Regions from separate parts of the Effusibacillus consociatus genome, predicted to be linked through region 3. Evidence: predicted binding sites of a transcription regulator. Region 3 holds the regulator's gene; each other region holds the start of a gene.
What was found. Region 3 encodes LexA, which represses DNA repair genes until DNA is damaged. Its sites were predicted from a motif close to CGAACATATGTTCG; they were not measured.
Positions count from the first base shown of each region.

Region 1: a site for LexA is predicted at 1,985-1,998, ahead of pcrA (DNA helicase PcrA). Genes of this name have one in related genera too.
Region 2: a site for LexA is predicted at 1,349-1,362, ahead of uvrB (excinuclease ABC subunit UvrB). Genes of this name have one in related genera too.
Region 4: a site for LexA is predicted at 1,307-1,320, ahead of ruvC (crossover junction endodeoxyribonuclease RuvC). Genes of this name have one in related genera too.

Region 1 is NZ_JBHSHC010000154.1:5,918-9,080, reverse strand. Features, by position in the region: gene pcrA (DNA helicase PcrA) at 1-1,956, opposite strand, end outside; gene ACFO8Q_RS22080 (ATP-binding protein) at 2,070-3,020, opposite strand; gene rseP (RIP metalloprotease RseP) at 3,149-3,163, shown strand, end outside.
Region 2 is NZ_JBHSHC010000099.1:29,852-33,014, reverse strand. Features, by position in the region: gene uvrB (excinuclease ABC subunit UvrB) at 1-1,251, opposite strand, end outside; gene ACFO8Q_RS13175 (flagellar motor protein MotB) at 1,479-2,231, opposite strand; gene ACFO8Q_RS13170 (flagellar motor protein) at 2,215-3,024, opposite strand; gene ACFO8Q_RS13165 (serine protease) at 3,051-3,163, opposite strand, start outside.
Region 3 is NZ_JBHSHC010000016.1:58,641-61,803, forward strand. Features, by position in the region: gene glnA (type I glutamate--ammonia ligase) at 1-983, shown strand, start outside; gene lexA (transcriptional repressor LexA) at 1,070-1,687, opposite strand; gene ACFO8Q_RS03220 (LysM peptidoglycan-binding domain-containing protein) at 1,870-2,184, shown strand; gene ACFO8Q_RS03225 (DUF456 domain-containing protein) at 2,204-2,674, opposite strand; gene ACFO8Q_RS03230 (DUF2334 domain-containing protein) at 2,780-3,163, shown strand, end outside.
Region 4 is NZ_JBHSHC010000142.1:28,882-32,044, forward strand. Features, by position in the region: gene ACFO8Q_RS20260 (hypothetical protein) at 1-57, opposite strand, end outside; gene ACFO8Q_RS20265 (CobW family GTP-binding protein) at 240-1,247, shown strand; gene ruvC (crossover junction endodeoxyribonuclease RuvC) at 1,357-1,854, shown strand; gene ACFO8Q_RS20275 (thymidylate synthase) at 1,896-2,693, shown strand; gene ACFO8Q_RS20280 (dihydrofolate reductase) at 2,693-3,163, shown strand, end outside.

The DNA.
Region 1 (3,163 bases), on a different contig from region 3:
TCCGCCACGTACCGCAGAGCCGGTCTCTTCAACGAGATCGGCCGGAATTTCTTTAAGGAAACGAGACTCCGGATTGCTGCGGGTTTGCCCAAACAACGTTCGGGTTAAGCACGTTGTCAGGTACAATTTCTCCTCCGCCCTAGTGATTCCCACATAACAGAGGCGACGTTCCTCTTCCATTTCATCCGGATCGTCGAGTGAACGGCTGTGCGGAAAAATTCCTTCTTCCAATCCCGCAAGAAATACGATCGGAAATTCCAGCCCTTTTGCCGAGTGAAGGGTCATCAAAGCAACCGCATCCGACTCCCCTGTCATCGAATCGACATCCGCCACGAGCGCCACTTCAGACAGGAATGTAATCAACCCTTCTCCCGGATAGCGTTTCTCGAATTCTTGTGTGACAGACAGAAACTCCTCCAAGTTTTCCAAACGGGTTTCCGCCTCAATTGTTTTCTCCGCTTTCAATTCCGCCCGATATCCGCTGATTGTCAACATCTCATCGGTCAATTCGGTTACGGACAGATATTGTTGTTGAGTTGCCAGATTACGGATCATGAGCACAAAATCTTGAATCGCCTTCGTGAAACGGGCGGAAAGTCCGATTTGTTCAACTTCCATCATGGCAGCAAACATCGAGATCCCGTTTGCATCTGCATAAGCCCGAATCTTGTCCAATGTACCGTCCCCGATCCCCCGCTTGGGAACGTTGATGATCCGGTTTAACGAGATATCGTCATTCATATTGGCGATGAGACGAAGATAGGCGAGTACGTCTTTAATTTCTTTCCGTTCATAGAATCGAATTCCCCCGACAATTGTATAAGCGATCGATGACTTCACCATTACATCTTCCAGCACACGTGATTGGGCATTCGTCCGGTACAGAACCGCGCAATCTTTATAAGAAAATCCTTCATCCAGCGCTTTTTGAATCTGCTGCACGATAAAATAAGCCTCTTCATGTTCGTTCATCGCCCGGCAGAGGACAATCGGTTCCCCTTCCGGCTTGTCCGACCACAGGTTTTTCGCTTTGCGCTGTGTATTCAGTTGGATCACGGCGTTTGCCGCATTCAGGATTTTCTTTGTGGAACGGTAATTTTGCTCCAGCTTAATCACAACCGCATCCGAATAATCCTTCTCGAAGTTCAGAATGTTCCAGATGTCGGCCCCCCGCCAGCCATAGATCGACTGATCCGAATCTCCCACCACACAGAGGTTGCGCCGTTTCGAAGCAAGCAGCTTGATGAGCCTGTACTGGGCATGGTTGGTATCCTGATATTCATCCACGTGAATATAATGGAATTTATTCTGATAATATTCGAGCGTGGACGGGTCGCTCTCAAACAACTCCACCGTCTTCATGATCAAATCGTCAAAATCGAGCGAGTTGTTGGCCCGCAGCCTTTTCTGATACCTTTCGTATACCTGTGCAGCCACTTGCTGAAAAATATCCTTTGCTTGTTTGGCATACGCCTGCGGACCCAACAGCATATTTTTGGCGCCCGAAATATGGCTCAAAATCGCACGCGGCTCGAATTTTTTCGAATCCAGATTCAAATCGGCCAAACATTGCTTAACGGCCATCAACTGGTCGGCCGAGTCGAGAATGGTGAAGCTGGATGCATACCCGATTTTCTCTATCTCGCGGCGCAAGATCCGCACACACATCGAATGAAACGTGGAGACCCACATATCCGCCGCAATGGACCCTACCAATTTTTCTACACGATCCCGCATTTCACGGGCTGCTTTATTTGTAAATGTAATCGCCAAAATCGACCAGGGAGCCACCCGATGCTCGTGAATCAAATACGCAATCCGTCTCGTCAGCGTACTTGTTTTCCCCGAGCCGGCACCTGCCAGAATCAAGAGCGGTCCGTCTTTATGCAGAACCGCCTCCCGCTGCTGCGGGTTCAGACCTTGTAAAATCACATCCGAATTGCCGATTGAAATCATTCCTTCACCGCCTGTAAAATACTAACCGCAAACATACGTTCGCAACTTTATTATCATTGTAGCATTACTACTTCAATAAAAAAAGGCTCCTTTCCTGCAAAGGAACCTCACCATTATTTTCCCCTGTTATCCGCCATCCGGACCATCATCAAATCCGATGCATAGGGTCCAACCTTGGCGTACCATTTTTTTAATGAAGTGGGTGAAATCGTATCCATGTTGCGCGGCATCATCATATGAAATTGGATCAATGTTGCCACTTCAAGAGCCAGTTCGATCGGGTAGCCCATTCTGGGCAAAATCTTCAACGCCAACTGTGCCCCGACGTTCTCATGGTCATAAAAATGTCCCATTAAATCTGTTTTCACATATTGCTCCGGGATGTCGGTCCCGTTTACCCGATAAGTCGCACCCGAGTCGAGGCCGTTCCGGATCCGTTCCCCGTTCTCGATCACTACCCGTTCTTTTTTTGCATAGGATGCATACGGTTCAACGATTACCCCGAGAAACTGCTTGATTCCCGGATACCCTTTGCCAATATCGTGCAGAAGAAGCGTCCAAACCATTTTCAAGGAAGTCCCCGCAACAAATGCGGTTGCCTCCAGAATATGATCAAATACGCTGTATGTATGGTACGGGCTGTGCTGATCGAGCCCGATTGTGCCTTTATATTCCGGAATAAACTTCAGTAATGCCCCTTCCCGTTCAAGCCTTCGAAATACCTTAACCGGATCGCTTACCAGTTCTTTTTCATTTTGTTGAAAAAATTCTGCCGCCTGACGGTCAACCTGTAAGTCCTGCAAAATCTCAATACGGTTCAGGCTTTCTGCGTAAGTCGGGATTTGAAGATCACGGTGAATTCCCTGATGCACAAAAATCGCTTCCGTATGTGCGCCACATTCTTTGGCTAAGTTGATAAAAGGAGCCCGTACCTTTGGTGTTCGAAAAGGTGCTTGGATCGCGACGTCCTCACCTGCATTCAGCTTTTGTCGAGCTTGAGCCAACAAGGCTTCAACCTCTTGCGAAGACACCGTGCCATTGATCCGCAAAGTCAACGTGGTCATACATTCCACCCTCTCATATGGTATACTAATTAGCGTACATGATTCCTAAAGAATGTCCGATCCGGCATTTGCATAGATTGAAACAACGGAGTCAACCCTAGACTCGTATAAGGAGTGATATCAAACTTATGAATATTGTCATG
Region 2 (3,163 bases), on a different contig from region 3:
AGGACGGATGATCTGTTCGACAACCTGTTCCGCATGTTCCAATTCATACGGTCCCGGGGTCGCGGATACATGAATTACTTGACTGATTCGCTGTTCAAACTCTTCAAATTTGAGCGGTCTGTTATCCGCTGCGGAAGGCAGCCGAAAACCATGCTCGATCAGAGTCAGTTTCCGACTGCGATCCCCGTTATACATTCCGCCGATTTGCGGAACACCGACGTGTGATTCATCAATGATCAACAAGTAATCTTTCGGGAAGTAATCGAGCAGGGTATGTGGAGCCGAGCCCGGAGGACGCCCTTCCAAGTGGCGGGAGTAGTTTTCAATTCCGGAACAGAAACCGATTTCCGCCATCATCTCCAAATCATAGTTTGTACGCTGTTCCAGACGCTGGGCTTCCAGCAGTTTCCCCGCTTCGCGTAGTTCCGCAAGCCGCTCTTCCAATTCCGCCCGGATGCTGGCAATCGCCCGCTGCATCTTGTCACTTGAGGTGACGAAGTGAGAGGCCGGAAAAATCGCGATATGCTGCCGTGTTCCTACGATTTCCCCAGTGACTACATCGATCTCTGTGATTCGATCAATTTCATCGCCGAACAACTCCACACGAAATGCTTTTTCGCTTCGGGATGCGGGAAAAATCTCCAACACGTCTCCCCGAACACGAAAAGTTCCGCGAATAAAATTAATGTCGTTTCTCTCGTATTGCATCTCGACAAGTTTACGCAGGATGTCGTTTCGTGGTTTTTCCATCCCAACACGAAGTGACAGCACATGCGCTGCGTATTCGACAGGGTTCCCCAAACCGTAAATGGAAGAAACGGAACCTACCACGATCACGTCATTTCGTTCCAACAGGGAACTGGTCGCTGAATGACGCAGCTTGTCAATCTCATCATTAATCTTGGCATCTTTCTCGATATACGTATCGGAGGACGGGATATAGGCCTCCGGTTGGTAATAATCGTAGTACGAAACAAAGTATTCGACCGCATTGTTCGGAAAAAACTCCTTAAACTCGGCAGCCAATTGTGCGGCCAAAGTTTTGTTGGGTGCAAGAACAAGGGTCGGTTTGTTCACTTTCGCGATCACATTTGCCATTGTAAATGTCTTGCCTGAACCGGTTACCCCCAGCAGCACTTGCTGTCTTTTTCCGGCTTGCAGTCCTTTGACAAGCGAATCGATTGCTGTCGGTTGATCGCCCCGCGGCGCGTATTCGGACTTCAACTCAAAAACGCCTTTCCGTTCGGCCATTTTCCCCACCCTTTCCATAACAATTATTATACTCGATCACGTCAACAAGGTAACATAACATTTTCGCTTAGTAACCATTCGTAACTCCGACCGAACACGAACTTTTGTTCTATTGTATCGAACCCTCACTTCAAAATCCAGCGGATGGAAAGAATTTTTCCATAATCAAATCGACAAAAAAAGAAAGACACACAAAGATTTTGTGTGCCGGTCGTAATCCGGATCTGTCAATTCCCTGTATTCCGAAGAATGATCACATTCACCCGCCGGTTGGCAGCACGCCCCTCAGGCGTGTCATTCCCCGTAACCGGAACATATTCTCCGTACCCGGTTGCAGACATTAATTCAGGCTTTACTTCCTGGCTTTGGAAGTAATACAGCACATTGAGTGCCCTCTCGGCTGAAAGGTCAAAGTTGGAACGGAACTGGGAATTGCGGATCGGTATGTTGTCCGTGTGCCCTTCAATTGAAATCTTATTTGGCAGTTCCTTTAAAAAAGGAGCGAGCCCGCCGAGGATTTTTTCGGCATCCGGTTTCAAAGCGGCAGAACCGGTATCATACAAGGCGACGTCCCGCAGGGTGATTTGAACACCTTTCGTGTTCAACTCGACCAGGATTTTGTCACTCAAACCGTTTTGCCGGATGTGCTGTTGGAGTTTTTCCTCGGCATTCTTTAAGCGTTGGTTTTCTTCCGCCATTTTCTTGCTGGCTTCCAATATTTCTTTATCAATTGATTTTCCCGATTCGTTCGGCTCACCGTTCGGTCTTTCAAACTTTGTTTGCATAACTCCGGTTGAGCCGTTATAGAAAGATTGATTCAACGAAACGGCAAGCTGTTCATACTTGGTGATATCGATCTTCGACATCGAATACAACACCACGAAAAATATCATCAGGAGAGTGATCAGATCCGCATATGTCAACAGCCAACGCTCATGGTTTTCATGTGCGCCCCCGTGATTGTTACGCCGTCTCGACATCCGCTTCGCCTACCTCTCGCCCTGCTGCTCTAGCATCTTTTTCACGGTTGGTGGGCGCCAGGAACACTTTTAATTTCTGCCCGAGAATGTTCGGATTCTCACCGGCTTGAATGGACAAGATCCCTTCGATCATCAATTCCCGCACCAGCACTTCCTGTTTGCTGCGAATTTTCAATTTGTTGGCAATTGGCAAATAGGCCACGTTTGCGGAAGCTACACCATACAATGTAGCAATAAAGGCAACTGCAATGGATGGCCCCAACTTGCTGGCATCTTCCAGGTTGCCAAGAACGTGGACCAATCCCATAACGGTTCCGATAATTCCCATTGTCGGAGCAAAACCTCCCGCCTGTTCAAAGATGGCGGCCCCTTTTGAATGGCGGTCTTCGATAAACGAGAGTTCTGTTTCCATGATGCTGCGGACCAACTCGGGATCGACTCCGTCAACAACCAGGCGGACTCCGTTTTTGAAAAATTCGTCCTCATAGGTCTCAATTTTCTCTTCAAGCGCAAGAATCCCTTCCCGTCGTGCAATTGTGGCCAAGGATACTAGCTCATCGATAACTTCCAACGGGTCCCGGGATTTGTGAAAAAAAGCGATTTTCAAAATTTTTGGCAGTTGTTTCAACTGTTCCATCGGCGTAGCGACCATTATAGCTCCTGCCGTACCACCAAATACGATCATCAGAGCGGTCACTTCAAATAGCGCGGACGCGTGACCCCCTTCCAAAATGAAGGCTCCTACCAAAAAACCGATTCCGAGGATCAAGCCAAGGACTGTTGTGATATCCATCTATGTTTCCTCCTGTTGCAACAACTTCAGTAGTTTTCTTTTGCTGGTGAATTTCGGTTGCGACCGCTTAGTGTACTCCAAAGTCTCTTCCAGATTGGAATCGACTCAAGTCGGATATATTCCTTCGCGGAGTCATCCG
Region 3 (3,163 bases):
AAGCAAAGGAAATGGGCTTCACCGCGATGAACGTTGGTCCGGAGCCCGAGTTCTTCCTGTTCCAGCTTGACCAGAACGGCAATCCGACCATGGAAGTGAACGACAAGGGCGGATACTTTGACTTGGCTCCGCTCGATCTGGGTGAAAACTGCCGTCGTGAAATCGTGTTAACTCTGGAGTCCATGGGCTTTGAAATTGAGGCTTCTCACCATGAAGTGGCAATCGGTCAGCATGAAATCGACTTCAAGTATGCAAACGCCATAACCGCAGCTGACAACATCATGACCTTTAAGCTGGTCGTGAAAACAGTTGCTCGTAAATACGGATTGCATGCTACGTTCATGCCGAAGCCGATTTTTGGAATCAACGGATCCGGGATGCACTGCCATCAGTCCCTCTTTAAAGGAAAAGAAAATGCATTCTATGATGAGACTGATGAGCTCGGTCTCTCTAAAACAGCAAGGCAGTATCTGGCTGGAATCCTTGCTCATGCACGTGGCTTTGCCGCAATTACAAATCCGACAGTGAATTCTTACAAGCGTTTGGTTCCGGGCTATGAGGCACCTTGCTATGTGGCATGGTCTGCAAAAAACCGTTCGCCTCTCGTGCGTATCCCTGCTTCTCGTGGACTTTCTACGCGTATTGAAGTTCGCAATCCGGATCCTGCCTGCAATCCGTATCTCGCGCTTGCAGTTATGTTAAAAGCAGGTCTTGACGGTATTAAGAACGAACTTCCGCTTCCGGATGCGGTTAACCGCAACATCTACGTGATGAACGAAGTGGAACGTGAAAGAATTGGAATTCGCTCTCTGCCTGGTTCCTTGAAGGAAGCTGTGGATGAACTTCTCGCTGATGATGTGATTCGTTCTGCTCTTGGCGAACATGCTGTCACCCACTTCGTTGAGGCCAAACTGATCGAATGGGATATGTTCCGTACGACAGTTCATGATTGGGAACGTGATCAATACCTTGCAACCTACTAAACCTGCCTGAATCGAAATATTCAACAAAAATGAAAGCCCGCCCCGACAAGTTGTCGGGACGGGCTTTTTATCTTGAAAGAAATCAATTAGGATACGTAGCGGAATACACCGATTACTTTTCCCAGGATCGTTACGTTTTTATAGCGTAAAGGTTCCATTGAGGAATTCTCCGGTTGGAGACGGATGTGATCCGCTTCTCTATAGAAACGCTTAACGGTCGCTTCATCATCCTCCGTCATCGCAACGATAATTTCCCCGTTTCGTGCGGTCTGTTGTTTTCGAACGATCACAAGGTCACCGTCATGAATCCCTGCTTCAATCATCGAGTCTCCTTCAACAGTCAAAAGATATAGCTCACCATCAGCTGCCATGCTAGCCGGGAGAGGGAAGTAGTCCTCGACATTTTCGACGGCAGTGATTGGGCTTCCGGCAGTTACTTTTCCAATTATGGGTACCATTACAGCGGAGAGGTCATGTTGTACAGCAGGAGTCTCCATGCCTAATACTTCGATCGCCCGGGGTTTAACCGGATCTCGTCGAATAAGACCTTTTTGCTCCAACCGTGCAAGGTGACCGTGGACAGTCGAACTTGACGCAAGGCCTACAGCATCCCCAATTTCCCGCACGGAAGGGGGATACCCTTTCTTGCGAACTTCATCTTTAATAAAATCCAGAATCTGTTGTTGGCGTTTGGACAACTTCATAGCCAAAATCTCTCTCCTAACTGTACTAGAAATGGAAACGTTTCATAGACTCTTATAAACGAATTATATCATGTGGTGGAAAAAAATACAAACATAAGTTCGATTTTTGTATTGACACGAACTAACGTTCTGGATATGATGAAGATAATCGAGAACGAATGTTCGGGAAAGGGGATTTGTTTATGTATACGTATAACCATATTCTGGGCGAGAATATTCAGCGGAAGCCTCAGAAGAAAGTGCAAGTTTTGCTTATTGGATTGATCGCAATTCTATTTGTGGGGATTGGACTTAACCTTCTTTGGGGAAACGAGGCATATGGCAGCAATGAAGAGGTTGTGGTAGTTGTACAACCTGGCGATACTCTTTGGTCCATCGCGAATGAAAATTACCAAGGGAAAGATATACAGGAAGCAATTTATTACATAAAGAAGGCGAACCGTTTGAAATCGGGGAATCTTCAGATCGGAACGGTACTTCATCTTCCTGTCTTTTGACGTTTCGCTTCACCTTGGATTACCAAATCCGGATTGCAAACAAAACAATTTGGAGTAGAACAAGTACCAGTTTGGACAAGGTTCCGAGAATAAATCCGATTAACGATGCGAACCCGACTCGAGCAATTTGACCCGCTTTTTGCACCCGAATTAGTTCACCAGCCATGGCTCCGACAACAGGACCCGCCAAGATCCCAAAAGGCCCCATCACAAACGGCCCGATCAGCATTCCGATTGCGGATCCCCAAATTGCTTGTTTGGAGCCACCCGCTCGTTTAATCCCCAAGACACTTGAAACCCAATCGGCCAGAAAGTTCAATGCGATCAGTAAAGCTTGTACCATCCAGAACCAGTACGGGAAGGCAGACCATCCTTCCAACAAGCCGTAAGAAATGATACCTGCCAAAACGAATAACGCTCCGGGTAATAAGGGGTAAAGCGTAAAAGCTATACCTGCGATAAACAATAAGATCGGTAAAACAAGCGTCACTAGCGATTCCTCCGTAATTTTTCATGTAAAGTAAAAGGCAAAGCCTGTATAATGAATGTATCATATAACAAGAGACTCGACCAAGTTGCCAGGAGGATCCAGATTTTGAGGCGTTTTCGAATTACTTTCATTGTACTAGGTTTTCTGCTGTTTATTGCAAGCATTCTTGTCTCACCTCAAGTATATTCTTATTTTCAACCGGCTACTGGAGAAGGGCGTTATATTTTATTAAGATTAGAAGACGTTGGACCGGGAGATTTTTATGGAACACCGGAAGGGATAGGGAAGTTAAAAGCGGTATTGGGATACCTACAAGAGCAGAATGTTCCCTATCATATTGCAGTTGTACCCCGCTGGAAAAGGTACTCGGAACAGGGAGGGTGGCAGGAAGCAGGGATTGATACCCCAACACCGGTAACCGCATTGTTTGTTCAAGTTTTACGTGAAGCTCAGTCGCAGGGAGCCATCCTGGGAATGCACGGGTATTCC
Region 4 (3,163 bases), on a different contig from region 3:
TAATCCGACGCCGACAGTAGATGCCAGCAGGAATAGTGCCATAATGTTCGGATCCAAACCAATCACCTTCCTCTCAGGCACCAAACCGGGAGTTAGCAGAAGTCTCTCGCTTGGGTGCCGCTTGTGGGATTCACTCTATAAGACGTTGCAAGCACACAAAAAGTTTCAAGTTTATCCAACTTTTTTTGGCGCATGCTATACTGAATTTTAGACGAATTGTACTTCGGGGGGCGAAACGGATGGAGCAAATCGATCAAAGAATTCCGGCGACGATACTGACAGGGGCGTTAGGCAGCGGCAAGACGACGTTGCTGAATTATATTTTGCAGGAGAACCACGGTCTCAAGGTTGCAGTGATCGTCAATGAATTTGGAGAAATCTCGATTGATCATCACCTAGTGGTTGGGACCGACGAAGAGGTTGTGGAACTCGCGAACGGTTGTATTTGCTGCACAGTACGGGAGGACTTGCAGCAGGCCGTTGAAAAAATTCTCGAACGTGAGGACCGTCCGGAATATTTACTGGTTGAGACCACCGGTTTGGCTGATCCCCGTCCGGTGGCACAGACATTTTTGATTGACGAGCTCAATGAGCAGGTTCGCTTGGATGCGATTGTGACCGTCATCGATGCAAGCCGATTTTCTGAAAATCTGGAACTGAGCGGTACGACAACAGACCAGATTCTGGCGGGGGATATCCTGATCCTGAACAAAATCGATCTCGTTTCGTCCGAAACGGTAGGAAAGATCAAAGAAGAACTCTATGATCTCAATCCGGCAGCCCGCGTCTTGGATACGGTGAATGCACGCGTCGATCTTCGACTGCTTCTGGATGTCGGGATGTTTCAATTGGAAAGGCTGTTTGGCGGGGGCTCGGAAGGAGAGCTGCTGATGCTTGAGGATTGCCCGGATTGTGCATTCGGGGTGGAGCACAATCATTTTCACAGCCATTTGCAAGACGATGAAATCAGCTCGGTATCTTTTGCTTCTGACCGGCCTCTCGATTATGACCGGTTCGGGGAATTTATGGGAAATTTGCCGGGAGGGATCTTCCGCGGCAAAGGGATCCTCTGGATCGAAGGGTATGACGAAAAGTTGATTTTCCATCTCGTGGGTGACCGAAGTCAGGCTGTTGCCAACGGAGAATGGGGACGTGAACCTCGCTATACTAAACTGGTTTTGATCGGAAAGCGCCTGAATCGGGATGACATTCTATGCAAATTGGAAAGTTGTCTGGTAAACGTGTAGACAATTTTCCTGTAAGGCAACAGAGTTGCCAAGTGGTGCTTTAAATGGGTCCCCTACAGGAAATGTATGTTCGCATAGCGAATAGTTAGGGAGAAGGGGGCGGACCTGCATGCGGATATTGGGAATCGACCCGGGGTATGGCCGGACAGGCTACGGGGTCGTGGAAACAACAGGAAATCGGATTCGCCCGCTTGAATTTGGTTTGATTGAGACAAGCAGCAAGCTTTCCATGGAAAAGAGGCTTTTGCAAATTTACGATGCATTATGCGAAATTATCGATCGTCGAAAACCGGATTCTCTTGCAATCGAGGAGCTTTTTTTCAGCAAAAATGTGACCACCGGAATCGGGGTCAGCCAAGCACGAGGGATCGTGTTGTTGGTGGCTGCGCAAATGGGATTGACCGTAGCGGAATATAAACCGATACAGATCAAGCAATCCATTACAGGGTACGGGAAAGCGGAGAAACAGCAGATTCAGGAGATGGTTCGTATGTTCTTGGGGCTGCAGGATGTTCCGAAACCGGATGATGTAGCTGACGCGTTAGCGGTAGCGGTTGCACATGCTCATACTGCGCCCTTTTACTCGAAAATAAAAAGTAACCCGTGATGTCATTCGCCAATCGAAGTTAATGAATAGGGGTAAGTGATATGAAACAATATCTGGATTTCCTGAAAACTGTTCTTGAAGAAGGTGTACTTACAGAAGACCGGACGGGGACCGGAACCATTTCTACCTTTGGGCAGAAAATGGTTTTTGATTTGAAAGAGGGGCTTCCGGTAGTTACAACAAAAAAAATCCACCTGCACAGCGTAATTCATGAATTGTTATGGATGTTCGTTTTAGGCAGCAACGATGTTTCCTATTTGCAAGAAAACGGTGTTCGCATCTGGAACGAATGGACTGACGAAAAAAATACGATTGGCAAAGGGTACGGATATCAGTTCAGAGGATGGGAAGGTTCGAATGGAGAAAGAATTGACCAAGTCGAAAGGCTGATTCACGACTTGAGAAATAATCCCTACTCGCGCCGACATATAATCACCGCCTGGAATGTTGCACAATTGGACGATATGCGTCTTCCACCCTGCCACATGATGACACAATGGTACGTGCGGAATGGTGAATTATCCTGTCAGCTCTATCAACGGAGCGGAGATTTGTTTTTAGGCGTTCCGTTTAATATTACTTTTTACGCCATATTGACTCATATGTTGGCACATGTGACGGGATTGGGAGTTGGAAAACTTCATCATGTAATCGGGGATGCTCACATTTACGTCAACCATCTGGAACAGGTTCAGCTGCAGCTGACCAGAGAACCCCATCCTTTGCCGAAACTGTGGTTAAATCCGGAAGTACAACACTTCGATGATTTCACGTATGACGACATCAGAGTTTTGGACTATCAACATCACCCACCAATCAAAGGCAAGGTAAGCGTGTAATGACTATTTCAATGATTGTTGCAATGGACAGCAAGAGAGGCATCGGCAAAAACAATCAATTGCTATGGCATATTCCGGAAGACTTGAGATACTTTAAGAAAGTGACAACAGGGAAAACCGTCGTGATGGGACGCAAAACCTATGAATCCATTGGACAACCGCTGCCCAATAGAATCAATATAGTACTTACTAAAGATATGAACTTTAAGCCGGATGGTTGTCTGGTATTTCACTCGATAGAAGACCTTCTGTCTTCCAAATATGCAGAAGAAGAATTATTTATTGTTGGCGGGGCTGAAATTTACAAACTGTTGCTGCCGATGGCAAACAAACTTTATATCACCAGAGTGGAAGGAAACTTTGATGCAGATACCTATTTCCCCGAATTTGACAGTCATGGTTGGGAGCTTGTATCGACAACAGACCAAGCAGTGGATTCCAACAATCCCTACGAGTATCGCTTTGAAGTG